Regions from separate parts of the Candidatus Clostridium eludens genome, predicted to be linked through region 2. Evidence: riboswitches for the same ligand, from Rfam matches in the RefSeq annotation. Region 2 holds a riboswitch; the other holds the start of a gene.
The links. Region 2 has a riboswitch for glycine ahead of gcvT (glycine cleavage system aminomethyltransferase GcvT). Riboswitches for the same ligand answer to the same signal wherever they lie in the genome.
Positions count from the first base shown of each region.

Region 1 (6,812 bases), on a different contig from region 2:
CCTTTGCAATCTCTACAATTTGTTCTTCAGTTTCTACAGAACATGGTCCTGCTATAACAGCTAATTCCTTTCCTCCTATAGAAGCGTCTTTTACTTGAATTATGGTATTCTCAGGATGGAATAATCTGTTTACCAATTTATAAGGCTGTTGAACTTTCTCTATATTTTCTACAAATTCATTAGCTCTTATTTTACTTGCATCAACTTTTGTAGTATCTCCAATAAGTCCTAGTATACAATATTCTTTCCCTTGTATTACATTTACAGACACATTGTTTTCTGCCTCAATTTTTTGTTTCAAGATAACTACCTCTTCTGCTGGTGTTTTTGGACTCATAATTACTATCATCTCAGTTCCTCCTTAAATTTTTTAATATTTTAAAATTATAGGATAACTTCTATGCTAGCTTTAGAAGTTATTTCTAAATAAAAAACAAGGCTCTAATGAGCCTTGTTTGAATTAACTAAATACATCTTTATATATGAAAATCTCTTTAATCATGCATTTTATAATTATCCTACTCATTAGAAAGGAATTTAAATTTTTTAGGGAAGCAAACATAACCAGCGCTAAAATAAAAATAGCCCCAGCTAAAAGTAAAGTTAAAGTAATATGAATTATTTATTATTGCTTCTCTTTCCCTTCTGATGATATTTTCCATTGCACATAACCCCCATAAACATGCGACTGTAGGTAATTTTATAAAAAATAAGCTTACCTAAACTACTTACAGGCAACTTAATTTAGCCCTGTAAAGTGATATATTAATCTATTTGTTCTTAATTATATCAGTTTTCATTTCTATGTCAACAGTAATTTCAAAATTCTTATATTTACTGAACTGCACTTGTTAATTCTATATGAAATATGAATAAAAAATACAATTTAAGTATGGAATAATTTTTAAAAAATAGTATAATTATATTAAATAATTTTTATTAATATACGATAATTATTTGGAGTTTAGATACTGTATTAAAATATATTTTAAATTATATTTTAATTTATATTATATTATGTTTTTTCAGGGGGGTACGCAAGATGAATAAATCTAAAAAGTTAGTGTTTGCTTTCTTTATTTCAACGGCTATAATGAGCAGTAAAAATATGATAAATACTGTACATGCTGTCAGTGATTTACCCAATATACAAAGCAGTGCATATACTGCTGTAGGAAATATATTTGCTAAGTGTGGGTATACAGGTCAATGTACTTGGTTTACATATGGAAGGGTTCTTGAAAAGCTTGGAATTGCACTTCCTTCAGAATTTTATGGTAATGCAGTGGATTGGTGGTATGCCAATGCACAAGACAACGTATATCCTTATGGTTCGGAACCAAAGGCAAATTCTATAATTGTATGGGGTGGTGGCTCTGTAGGTTATGGTCATGTAGGTTTTGTAGAAGAAGTAGATGGAGATACTATATATTTTAATGAAGGAAATTTTAGTGTAAGAGGAAGTTACGATGGAAACGTAAAAACTATTTCAAAAGAAGCTATAAAAAATAGAGGAAATTTATATCTTAAGGGATATATATATGTAGGTGAAGGTACCACATCTTCTGGTTCTACTCAAAATAACAGTTCTTCTACATCTACAAATACGTATCAGCCCGTCAGCAGCGGTAGTTATGAAAGCGGAATGGTAAATATTTCAAATACCAGTTCAGTTCTAAATATAAGAAATGGGGCCGGTACCTCTTTTTCAATATTAGGATATTTAAAAAAAGGAGACACAGTTCAAGTAGTAGGGACTGTTGGAAATTGGTATAAAATTAAATTAAATTCATCTTATGGATATGTTAGTTCTGATTATATAAGTATGGGAAATAGTTCCAGTACCACTAACAATGCCACTCAACAACTTTCTTCTAATTCATCAACACAAAATTCTGGAAACAGTACTTCACCAAGTTCAGGATATGTTAAACTAAGTAGTGCTTCTTCTACCTTAAATCTAAGAAACTCACCTCAAGGTGCTATAATAGGATCTATTGCCAGCGGAACTGCCGTAAATATTATAGGATCTAATGGTGGTTGGTACAAGGTAACTGTAAATGGAAGCACAGGATACGTATATTCTAGTTACATAAGCACTTCACAAACTCAAAATACATCCTCAACCGTAGCTGCAAATACAGCCTCAACTCAAACAGCAAGCAGCAGTAAAACTGGAACTGTAAGTTTAAGTAATAGTTCTTCAGTATTAAATTTAAGGAATAATCCTTGGACAGGCCGTGTTCTTACTACCCTGACCAATGGAAGTAAGGTTACAATTTTAAGTACTGATGGACGATGGTATAAAGTACAGGTAGGTTCCACAATTGGATATGTCCATTCCGACTATATAAAAATATAATGCTATTTTTATATAAAAAGAATCTCCTTAATTTTATTAAATAGGGATTCTTTTTTTATTAACTCTTAATCATTTCTAACTTCATTTTAACAGTCAATTTATCAAGTAATTGTTGTTTATCCTGTCCATCCTCAGGAAATATTACAAAACTAAATTGAAGAGTATATTCACTATATTTTTTATCTACAGCTTTTAATCTGGCATAAATTGCTTTCATATTATTTATAATCAAAAGAACCTTTTCCTTATCGCAGTGAGGAATTACCCCTATAAAAGTTGATAATCCATATTTCTCAAATAAATCCGGTACTTTAAACATAGTTTTCAATTGATTGTAAAGTAAATCTATTAAAATAAGATAGGTATCTCTAACATCTATCTTTGCACCTAGCTCTGTAAAATGTTCTTTTATTAAGCTTACCATAATAATTGAAAATTTCTTATTTTCAGCCTTAGATTTAACAATCTGTCTAACAATATATTGCTGAAAATTTAAGTATATTATTTCTTCTGATGCATTTTTATTTCCATGAGGTATTACAAGTTTAGATACTCTATCAATTAACATTTTATTATTAAAAGGTTTTAATATATAATCCGAAGTTCCTTCTTTTATACACCTTATAAAGGAACTTCTCGTACTTAATTTAGTAAGTATCATTACAGGCATATTGAAATTTCTTCCCTTTATCTTTCTCAGTACACTAAAACCATCTTCACTACTAAGCCCTACTTCCAATATTATTAAATTTAATTCTTTTTTATTATCATATAATTTATTAAAAAAATCAAAAGAAGTTGCTGACTCACATACCTCCATGCCTATATTTTTCAAGATGTCTTTTACTCTATATCTTACATAAGCCGTATCATCCAACATTATAATTTTATACATAATTTTCATCCTACAATATTTTAATTTTTAAAATAAACACCTATAACCTATTTTATTTATCGTTTAATCTAAATATTACTTTATGGAAATTGCCATTCTACACTATTTAAATCATACCTCCATCTACAGTTATTATCTGTCCTGTTATATATCTGGATGACTCTCCTGCTAAAAAGCATACAATTTTTCCTATGTCATCACCTTTTCCAAATCTGCCTATAGGTATCTCTTCCATTAGGCTTTTTTTTTCTTCCTCTTTTAGCCATGAATTCATTTCCGTATCAATAACTCCAGGTGCAACGGCATTTATCCTTATATTAGAGGGTCCCATTTCCTTGGAAATGGATCTAGTAAAAAGATTTACAGCTCCTTTAGATGCAGAATAAATTGCCTCACAGGATGCTCCCACATTTCCCCACATGGAGGATATATTTATTATAGAACCTGCTTTTTTAGGAACCATATGTTTTAACACACAATGAGTACAGTTAAGTACCCCTTTAAAATTAATGTTTATTATATTGTCCCATTCATCCTCCTTCATATCTACAAAAAGTCCTATTTGTGAGATCCCTGCATTATTTACCAATATATCTATTTTACCCATACTCTCTATGGTGCTTTCTACTATTTTTTGGGCACTACTATATAAACTAACATCACCCTGCAAAATTATTCCTGTAGAACCTGCTCCTTTTATCATATTTAAAGTTTTAAAAGCTTCTTTTTTGTTTTGAATATAATTTATTACTACAACAGCACCACATCTGGCTAAATTTACTGCAATACTTCTGCCTATACCTCTAGAGGCCCCGGTAACTATTGCTATTTTACCCGCTAAATTTTCCATATACCATTTCACTCCTTATCTAACTATATTTTAAAAATAATAATTAACATTATACACCATAGCTCTATAGTACATTCACAATTTCTATACCAAATTAATTTGAATTGAATCTTTAAACATGTTATAATCATTTTAGTAATTTAATACGGACGGATGAAGGTAATGGGATTAAATTTGTAAACCGTTATTGGACGAACCTCTGGAGAGACTCTTTATGGGCGCCGAAGGGGAAAGCCAAAATTTTGGTGAAACTCTCAGGTAAAAAGGACAGGGGATTTCATGTTTTAAGTTAGCAATTAGTATTTTTTGCAGCTGTATACTTAAAACTTTGTTTTCCAGAGACTAATTTTATTTTTAGTCTCATTTTATTTTTCTTAAATAGTATAAAATAAATTAATATTTAAAATTTTTGACTAAACCTATAATTTATTTTAGTATAATAATATGCTCTAGCAGGAGAGCACACTAAATACCTGTATAATATAAAAAGGAGACGTGAATATAAAATGAAGGCATTCATAACTGTAATTGGTAAAGATAAAACTGGTATTATTTATAATGTGACATCTATATTGTATGAAAATAATATAAATATTTTAGACATCAATCAAACTCTTATAGAAGATTATTTTACTATGGTAATGCTTGTAGATTTATCAGAAATGAAATTAGATTTTATTAAATTAAAAGCTTCCCTTGAAAGTAAGGCAGATGAAATTGGTGTAGTTATCAAAATTCAACGAGAAGATATATTTACTTCCATGCATGAGATTTAAACTGAGGAGTTGAATAAAATGATCAATACTAAAAACATACTAGAAACAATAAATATGATCCATAGAGAGAATCTAGATATAAGAACCATTACCATGGGAATATCCCTTTTAGACTGCATAGATAGTGATGGTAAAAATGCACGCACAAAAATCTACGACAAAATAACTAAACATGCTGAAAATCTAGTTAAAACTGCACAAGAAATTGAAGTGGAATACGGTATACCAATAATACATAAAAGAATATCTGTAACTCCTATTTCTCTTATTGCTCAAGCAAGTTCTGATATAGATTATGTAGAATATGCAAAAATTTTAGATAAAGCTACCAAAACACTGGGTATTGATTTTATAGGTGGTTTCTCATGCCTTGTACACAAAGGTTACTCCAAAGGTGATAAAATATTAATTGAATCCATTCCAGAATCACTATCCGTTACTGAAAAAGTATGTTCCTCTGTAAATGTAGGCACCACAAAATCAGGAATAAATATGGACGCCGTAAAGGACATGGGAAGGATAATAAAGAAAACTGCCTATCTTACAAGAAAAAATGAAAGTATAGGCTGCGCCAAACTGGTAGTATTTTCAAATGCTGTTGAAGATAATCCCTTCATGGCAGGAGCATTTCACGGAATAGGAGAAGCTGACTCCATAATAAATGTAGGAGTCAGCGGCCCTGGTGTTGTAAAATGTGCACTAGAAGAAGTAAAAGGAGAAGACTTTAATGTAGTAGCGGAAACAATAAAAAATACTGCCTTCAAAATAACCAGAATGGGTCAACTGGTGGCTGGAGAGGCCTCAAGGAGACTAAAAGTTCCTTTTGGCATAGTAGATTTATCTTTAGCACCTACCCCTGCTGTAGGAGATAGTGTGGCCAGAGTTCTAGAGGAAATGGGACTTGAAAGCTGCGGATGTCCAGGAACTACTGCAGCATTAGCACTTCTAAATGATGCTGTAAAAAAAGGTGGTATAATGGCTGCTTCTCAGGTAGGAGGTCTAAGTGGTGCATTTATACCTGTAAGTGAAGATGAAGGAATGATAAATGCAGTAAATGTAGGTTCCCTTAACCTTGAAAAATTAGAGGCCATGACTTGTGTATGTTCCGTAGGACTGGATATGATCGGAATACCAGGTGATACTCCTGAATCAACTTTATCTGCCATAATTGCAGACGAAGCTGCTATTGGAATGATAAATAACAAAACAACCGCCATACGATTAATTCCCGTTTATGGTAAAAAAGTTGGAGATGAAGCTAATTTTGGCGGACTTTTAGGTAAAGCCCCAATAATGGCTGTAAGTAAATTTTCCAGTGAAGCCTTTATATCAAGAGGCGGAAGGATCCCTGCTCCTATCCACAGCTTCAGAAATTAATTTAAAGCACCTTAAATACCAATTAAATTTACTGAAATATAGTGAAAATATACATTACATTTTCACTATATTTCAATTATTTGTATCAAAATTTTAAGTCCATATGTAATTAACCATTTCACCATATACCCCAAAATGAAAAAACACTAAACCCAAAATAGCAATATAATCAAAACATCTTGTACCTAAATTGTCAATTATATTCTGATTAGAGGAAATGTCATACAATGTGGTCCCCCACCACTTTTAAGTATTTCACTAATATCCAAACCTATTACATTAATACCATAGGACTTTAATTTTTCGTTAACCTTTTTATTTGATTTAAGTGACATTACTCTCCCATTACCTAAAGATTGCAAGTTACCATAGTGTTTAAACACATCCTCTTGCGAAATATCAATTAAAGAAAATTTCTTTTCTTCCAATATTTTAATAAAGCTGTCAGGTAGAGCCTCTCTGCATATCACCGCTAGTTTTTCTTCTACAATATTAAAACACATATCTAAATGTAAATTATCCTCTTCACATTTTACGGGAATTATATTATAT
Region 1 covers NZ_JBJHZX010000020.1:41,814-48,625, reverse strand. Annotated here, with positions in the region: gene aroF (3-deoxy-7-phosphoheptulonate synthase) at 1-349, opposite strand, end outside; gene ACJDU8_RS14005 (SH3 domain-containing protein) at 1,043-2,362, shown strand; gene ACJDU8_RS14000 (response regulator transcription factor) at 2,421-3,257, opposite strand; gene ymfI (elongation factor P 5-aminopentanone reductase) at 3,364-4,107, opposite strand; glycine riboswitch at 4,297-4,388, shown strand; gene ACJDU8_RS13990 (ACT domain-containing protein) at 4,614-4,883, shown strand; gene ACJDU8_RS13985 (PFL family protein) at 4,902-6,260, shown strand; gene ACJDU8_RS13980 (dimethylarginine dimethylaminohydrolase family protein) at 6,458-6,812, opposite strand, start outside.
Region 1: it holds a riboswitch for glycine, as region 2 does, so the genes downstream of both, ACJDU8_RS13990 (ACT domain-containing protein) here and gcvT (glycine cleavage system aminomethyltransferase GcvT) in region 2, are expected to answer to the same signal.

Region 2 (6,812 bases):
TTACAATGCCCATAATGGCATTTAAATTGGCACCATCATAATAATTTAATCCCCCTGCCTCATGGACCATCTGGGTTATTTCCAGAATATTTTTGTCAAATAAACCTAGGGTATTTGGATTAGTAAGCATGAGACCTGCAGTATCTTCACCAAGTACTTCCTTTAATTTAGCTATATCCACGCATCCATCCTCACCAGAAGGAATGCTGATTACTTTGAATCCAGCCATAGCAGCACTTGCAGGATTAGTTCCATGTGCTGAATCCGGTACTATAATTTTATCTCTTTTTTCATCATTCCTGCCCTCATGATAGGCCTTAATCAAAAGCAGTCCTGTTAACTCTCCATGTGCACCGGCTGCAGGCTGCATGGTCATAGCATCCATTCCCGTTATTTCGCATAAATACTGCTCTGCCATATAAAGTACCTGAAGGCAGCCTTGTACCGTATCTTCCGGCTGCAGAGGATGTATACCCGTAAAACCGGTTAGTGATGCCATATCTTCATTAATCTTTGGATTGTACTTCATGGTACAAGATCCAAGGGGATAAAATCCATCATTGACCCCATGAGATCTCTTGGATAGACTGGCATAATGCCTACTGATTTCACTCTCTGATAGTTCTGGAAGATGCATTTTTGTCTCTCGAAGTGCACTGTCAGGAATTACGCAAGGCACGTCATTTTCAGGTAAAATGCTGGTACTTCTTCCGGCACTCCCTTTTTCAAATAATAATTTCATTTTTTATGCATCTCCTTTACAATGTGAACCAATTTATCCATATGTGCTTTAGCATTTAATTCTGTTGTACACCACAGTATTTCATTCTCTCCAATAGGAAGTCCTCCTAGAATACTTTCCTTTTCCAGTTCCTTAAGGATTTCCTCTGCATTCTTATCTGAAACTGTTACAAACTCATGAAAAAATTCATATGGATACTTTAATTTCAATCCCGCTTTTTCTAATTCTTTTTGAAGATAATGAGCCTTGGATGTACATTGAATAGCCGTTTGCCTTATACCTTCATTTCCCATAACAGCCATATAAACTGATGCAGTCATTGCACATAGTGCCTGATTGGAACAAATGTTGGAACTTGCCCTTTCCCTTTTGATATGCTGTTCTCTTGCCTGCAGAGTCAGTACAAAAGCTCTCTTTCCATCCATATCCACAGTCTCTCCTACAATACGTCCAGGAAGTTTTCTCATCATTTTAGAAGTAGCTGCCATAAATCCAAGATAAGGTCCCCCAAAAGATAAAGGCATACCAAGGGGTTGACCCTCTCCCACTGCAATATCCGCACCACATTCGCCTGGTGTTTTTAAAATACCAAGAGAAGTAGGATTACAACCCATAATGAAGCTGGCTCCTTTTTCGTGCACCAGCTCTGACACTTTCTCCCCATCTTCTACAATGCCATAATAATTTGGCTGCTCCATGTAAAAGCATGCTGCTTTATCGTCCAGCATTTCCTTAAGTGCTTCATTGTCCATAATACCATCTTTCTCAGGTACAATAAAAAGGTTTGTACCGCTGCCAAAGCAATAAGTTTTAATAGTACTCATAACCTGTGGATTTATAGTTTGGGATACATATACATCTTTTCTTTTTTTATTTCTACACATGGCTACTGCCTCTGCTGCTGCACTGGCCCCATCATAAACTGATGCATTGGAAATGTCCATGCCAGTAAGTTCACAAATCATGGTCTGATATTCAAAAATGGACTGTAAAATTCCCTGACTGATTTCTGATTGATAGGGAGTATAAGCAGTTAGAAATGTTTCTTTTGCCGTAACACTTTTTACAATAGAAGGTATATAATGATGATACGCTCCGCCACCTCTGAACATATATTTAAAAATACGATTTTTTTCAGCTATTTCTTCCATTCTAGCTGATGTCTCCATTTCAGAAATTCCTTGAGGCAATTTCAATTCCTCCTGAAGCTTTACTTCTTCTGGGACATCGGCAAACAATGCATCAAAGTTTTTATATCCTATTTCATTTAACATTTCCAGCTGTTCTTCTTTTGTATTTGGCACATAAGTTCCCATAGGATTACCTCCATTTGCTATTCTTTTTCACTATTTACAACTGCCTCATATTCTTCAGCTGTCAATAATTCTTCTTTATCACTAATTTCAGCAATTTTTACAAGCCATGCTTCATAAGGAGCTTCATTAATCCACCCCGGCTTATCCAAAAGCTCTTCATTAACTTCTTCCACAACACCACTTACTGGTGCATATACATCTGACGCAGCCTTAACAGATTCCACATCTAAAAATACCTCTCCTACGGTAACTTCATCACCTTCTTCTGGAAGATTGACAAATACCAGATCTCCTAGTTCACTCTGAGCATAGTCAGTTAAACCAACTAAAGCCTTATCTCCTTCTATTTTTACCCATTCATGTGATTTAGTGTACATAAGTTGCTTTGGAAAATTCATATCTCATTCCTCCTATTTATTCTTTTTATAAAATGGCAAACCTACTACTTCTGCTTCTACTTTTTTTCTTCTTACAAGCACTGTCACTTTTGTTCCCGGTTTGCTGTAATCAGGAAAAATCAATGCCATAGCTGCCGGATAGCCAATATATGGACAATGGGTTCCAGATGTGGTTATTCCAATGAGGTCATCACCTGCATAAATCTCCATCTGTTCTCTTATAATACCCCTTACTGTAACTTTCAATCCTACCCTCTTTCTCACCGGTCCTTTTTCTTTCAATGCATTTTTACCGATAAAATTTTCTTTTTCCATTTTAACGAACATCCCAAGTCCTGCTTCTAAAGGTGTTATTTCATCATTCATCTCGTGGCCGTATAGAGGCATGGCAGCTTCTAAGCGCAGTGTATCCCTAGCACCCAGCCCGCAGGGAATTAACCCTTCTTCTTTGCCGGATTCTAAAAGAAATTCCCACATTTCTGGTGCATCTGAAGCTTTCATATAAAGCTCATATCCATCCTCTCCTGTATATCCAGTTTTGGAAATCATGCATTTTATGCCTGCTATAGTACAATCAAATTTGCCGCTGTAATATTTCTTGGGTATTTCATCTAATTTTGCTATCTTACTTATAACTGCCGGTGCGCCAGGCCCCTGCAGAGCAATTTGTGCTACTTCGCTGGAAATGTCCTCAAATACTACATTTCCCTGCTGATGTGCTTTCATCCAGGCATAATCTTTATCTTTATTTGCAGCGTTAACAACCAGCAAATAAGTATTATCTTTTACTTTATATACAATCATATCATCCACTACGCCGCCTTTTTCATTGCACATGGGACTATATCTTGCCTGACCGTCATACATTCCTTCAAAGTTATTAGTAAGTATATAGTTCAGATTCTTTAATGCATCCTCACCCCTGCAAATAATTTCCCCCATATGAGACACATCAAATAAACCACAGGCTTTCCGTACTGACATATGCTCTGCTATCACTCCCTTGTCATATTGGACTGGAAGCAGGTAACCGGCAAAAGGTACCATTTTCCCTTTGTACTTTATGTGTTTTTCATAAAGTGGTGTCTTTTTTTCCATTGCTTCATCCCCTTTTCAATAAAAAAAGTGCATAAATAAACACTCTGTTTATTTATGCACTCTGTCTTTATACCTGAAAGATTTTAGCTTCTTCGGTGAATTATTACTTTCCAGAGTTTCGTCAAAATCCAGTCCTTTTACCTGAGAGTTTACTGCAGCTTCCCCTTCGGTGCTGCCATATTGTGGCAGTCTCTCCTAAATTCATCATCCGAGTATTATATTTTATAGACTAAAATGAAATTTTTATTAATAAAATATTAGCATAGCCTTTTTATGGTGTCAATAAAATTTTGTATTAATTTCCTAAATTTTATCAATCATTATTTGCAATAAAAAAATTAATATATAAAATTATTGATAAATTCATATAATTTTCAACTTCTTGTAATATCTACACATAATATGTATTTCTTATAGTTATTATGTGTAAATATTCTAGATAATGTTATACAAATTTCCCCTGTGGCATAAGATATATATGGCTCAGAAAAATAACTGTGCATCTTAGAATTCATAAGTTCATAGTAATATCTTTTTAGAGAATTATCTTCTCCTTTTATTGCAGGAGAAAATACAATGCCTTCACGTTGTATACTATTTTTTTCTTTAGCAAAAATTGTATTGGTAATTTGAATTCCAGCTTCATCAAGAATGTACGCACATTCAATATCTAAATCTTTATACCTATTAATAAACATTGAAATAAACTTATCAAACCTACTAATAGGATTTATTTTAAGTTCTCCAATAAAATTATTTAAAAACTTATTAATTTTATACTTATATAATCTATTTTCTTTGCCTCTTAAAATTACATATTCCTTATAACTAAGTGCAGCACTTTGAATTTTAGCATTAACTCTTTTAATTACGCTGCCATTTATAAACTCAGGTTTTGAAAAAAAATATCCTTGAATTAAGTGAGCTCCAAATTCAATTACATAATTAAGTTCAATCTCAGTTTCTATTCCCTCAGCAACAACTACTGCACCTATCCTATTAGCTAAACCTGCAATACATTTAAATATCTCCTGTTTATGGTAACTATCCTGAATATTCCTTACCAGTAATGAATCTAATTTTATGATGTCAGGTTTTATAATTGAAACTCTATCCATATTTGAAAAACCTGTTCCCACATCATCTAAAGCAATTAGAAATCCCTTTTTTCTATAATTATTAGTAAACCTTTCCAGAGCACTTAAATTACTGGCACGAGATTCATTAATTTCGATTACAATATTTTTAGGTGAAACCCTATTTTCTAATACCTGGTTAAAAAGATGATTTGAGCCTTCGGCTTCTTCTATAACAGAGGCATCTACATTTATAAACAAATACCACTCATCATTCATGTTGTACACATTTTCAAAATTCTCAATACACTTTTCCCTACATAATCTATCAAGTATAGTTGACAGGCCATTATTACGAGCATATTCAAACATTTTAAGTGGAGGTATAATTTCCGAATTTAAAATATTTATTCCTCTGCTTAACGCTTCAAATGCTACTATTTTTTTCTTTACTAAGGACACAATTGGCTGATACTTAACAAGTATTCTTTTATTATCTATAACCTCTCTTATAATACTAACTTCATTAAAACCGTCATATTCAATCATAATTTATAGCTCCCCTATACTATTCAAGCAAAAATCTTTAAATATCAATGAAGTACCTGCAACTTCCCATATCTGTCATATTTACAGTGAATATTATACCATTTATTTTAAAATTTTTTTATATTCTTTATTACAATAAAGATATAATTATTATGTACAGATGCCAAATTAAGATGATGTAAAAAACTCACGCAAAGTTAAAAAACTTCATGTGAGTTTAAAAACAGCCCTAATCTTCTTCCCTTAAAATATTTATGTTCTTTCCTTCCATCACCTTATTCATATTTCTCACAGCACACATTTTTCCACACATAGTACAAGTATCTTCATGCTCTGGCATAGATTCTTTTCTATATCTCCTTGCCTTTTGCGGATCAATAGCTAGATTAAACATTGTTTCCCAATCAAGCTCTCTTCTTGCCTTGCTCATTTTATAATCCCATTGCTTTGCGCCCTTTATATTTTTACTTATATCGGCAGCATGTGCTGCTATCTTAGAAGCTATAATACCTTCTTTCATATCTTCAAGATTGGGAAGTCTTAAATGCTCTGCTGGAGTAACATAACATAAGAAATCCGCACCATTTGCAGCTGCTATAGCTCCACCAATGGCACTTGTTATGTGGTCATATCCCGGTGCAATATCTGTAACTAAAGGTCCCAGCACATAAAATGGTGCTCCATGACACAACTTTTTCTCAAGTTGCATATTGGCAGCTATTTCATTTAAAGACATGTGTCCTGGTCCTTCAACCATGACCTGTACACTCTTCTCCCAAGCTCTTTTTGTAAGTTCTCCAAGAGTTATAAGTTCTTTTATCTGGCTGGCGTCTGTGGCATCATTAATGCTGCCTGGCCGACAGGCATCTCCAAGACTTATAGTTACATCATATTTTGCACATATATCTAAAACTTTATCATAGTATTCATAAAATGGATTTTCTTTATTATTTAGTTCCATCCATGCATATAAAAGAGCTCCTCCTCTTGAAACTATATTTGTAAGCCTTTTATTTCTTTTGAATACCTTTGCAGTTTCCCTGTTGATTCCCGCATGTATGGTCATGAAATCTACTCCATCCTTAGCGTGCTTCTCTACTACAGCTAAAAATTCCTCAGGAGATATATCACTTAGTTCCTTATCATAAAATCCTACTGCATCATATATGGGTACTGTGCCTATCATGGCAGAACACATCTCTACAATTCTTTTTCTAAATTCTTCAGTTTTACCATAGGAGCTTAAATCCATTATAGCTTCTGCCTTCATTTCAATTGCAGTTTTCACCTTTTCAAGTTCCATATCTATGTTAGCACAATCTTTTGATATACCTAAGTTAACATTTATTTTAGTCTTTAATCCCTGTCCAACACCCTGGGCATCTAATGATTTATGATTCTTATTTGCAGGTATTACTATTTTACCTTCAGCTACAAGATTTCTTAAAACTTCTACATCCATACTTTCTTTTGTGGATACTACCTCCATTTCTCTTGTAATAATTCCCTTTTTAGCAGCATCCATTTGAGTAGTAAAATTCATGGTTTCATCCTCTTTCCTGGTAAATTTTATAAAAAAATCATATGTACAACAAAAAGCATAAATCCGTAGACTTATGCTTTTATCAGTAAC
Region 2 covers NZ_JBJHZX010000007.1:64,910-71,721, forward strand. Annotated here, with positions in the region: gene gcvPB (aminomethyl-transferring glycine dehydrogenase subunit GcvPB) at 1-742, opposite strand, end outside; gene gcvPA (aminomethyl-transferring glycine dehydrogenase subunit GcvPA) at 739-2,058, opposite strand; gene gcvH (glycine cleavage system protein GcvH) at 2,076-2,456, opposite strand; gene gcvT (glycine cleavage system aminomethyltransferase GcvT) at 2,469-3,554, opposite strand; glycine riboswitch at 3,674-3,762, opposite strand; gene ACJDU8_RS06570 (EAL domain-containing protein) at 3,929-5,179, opposite strand; gene thiC (phosphomethylpyrimidine synthase ThiC) at 5,409-6,722, opposite strand.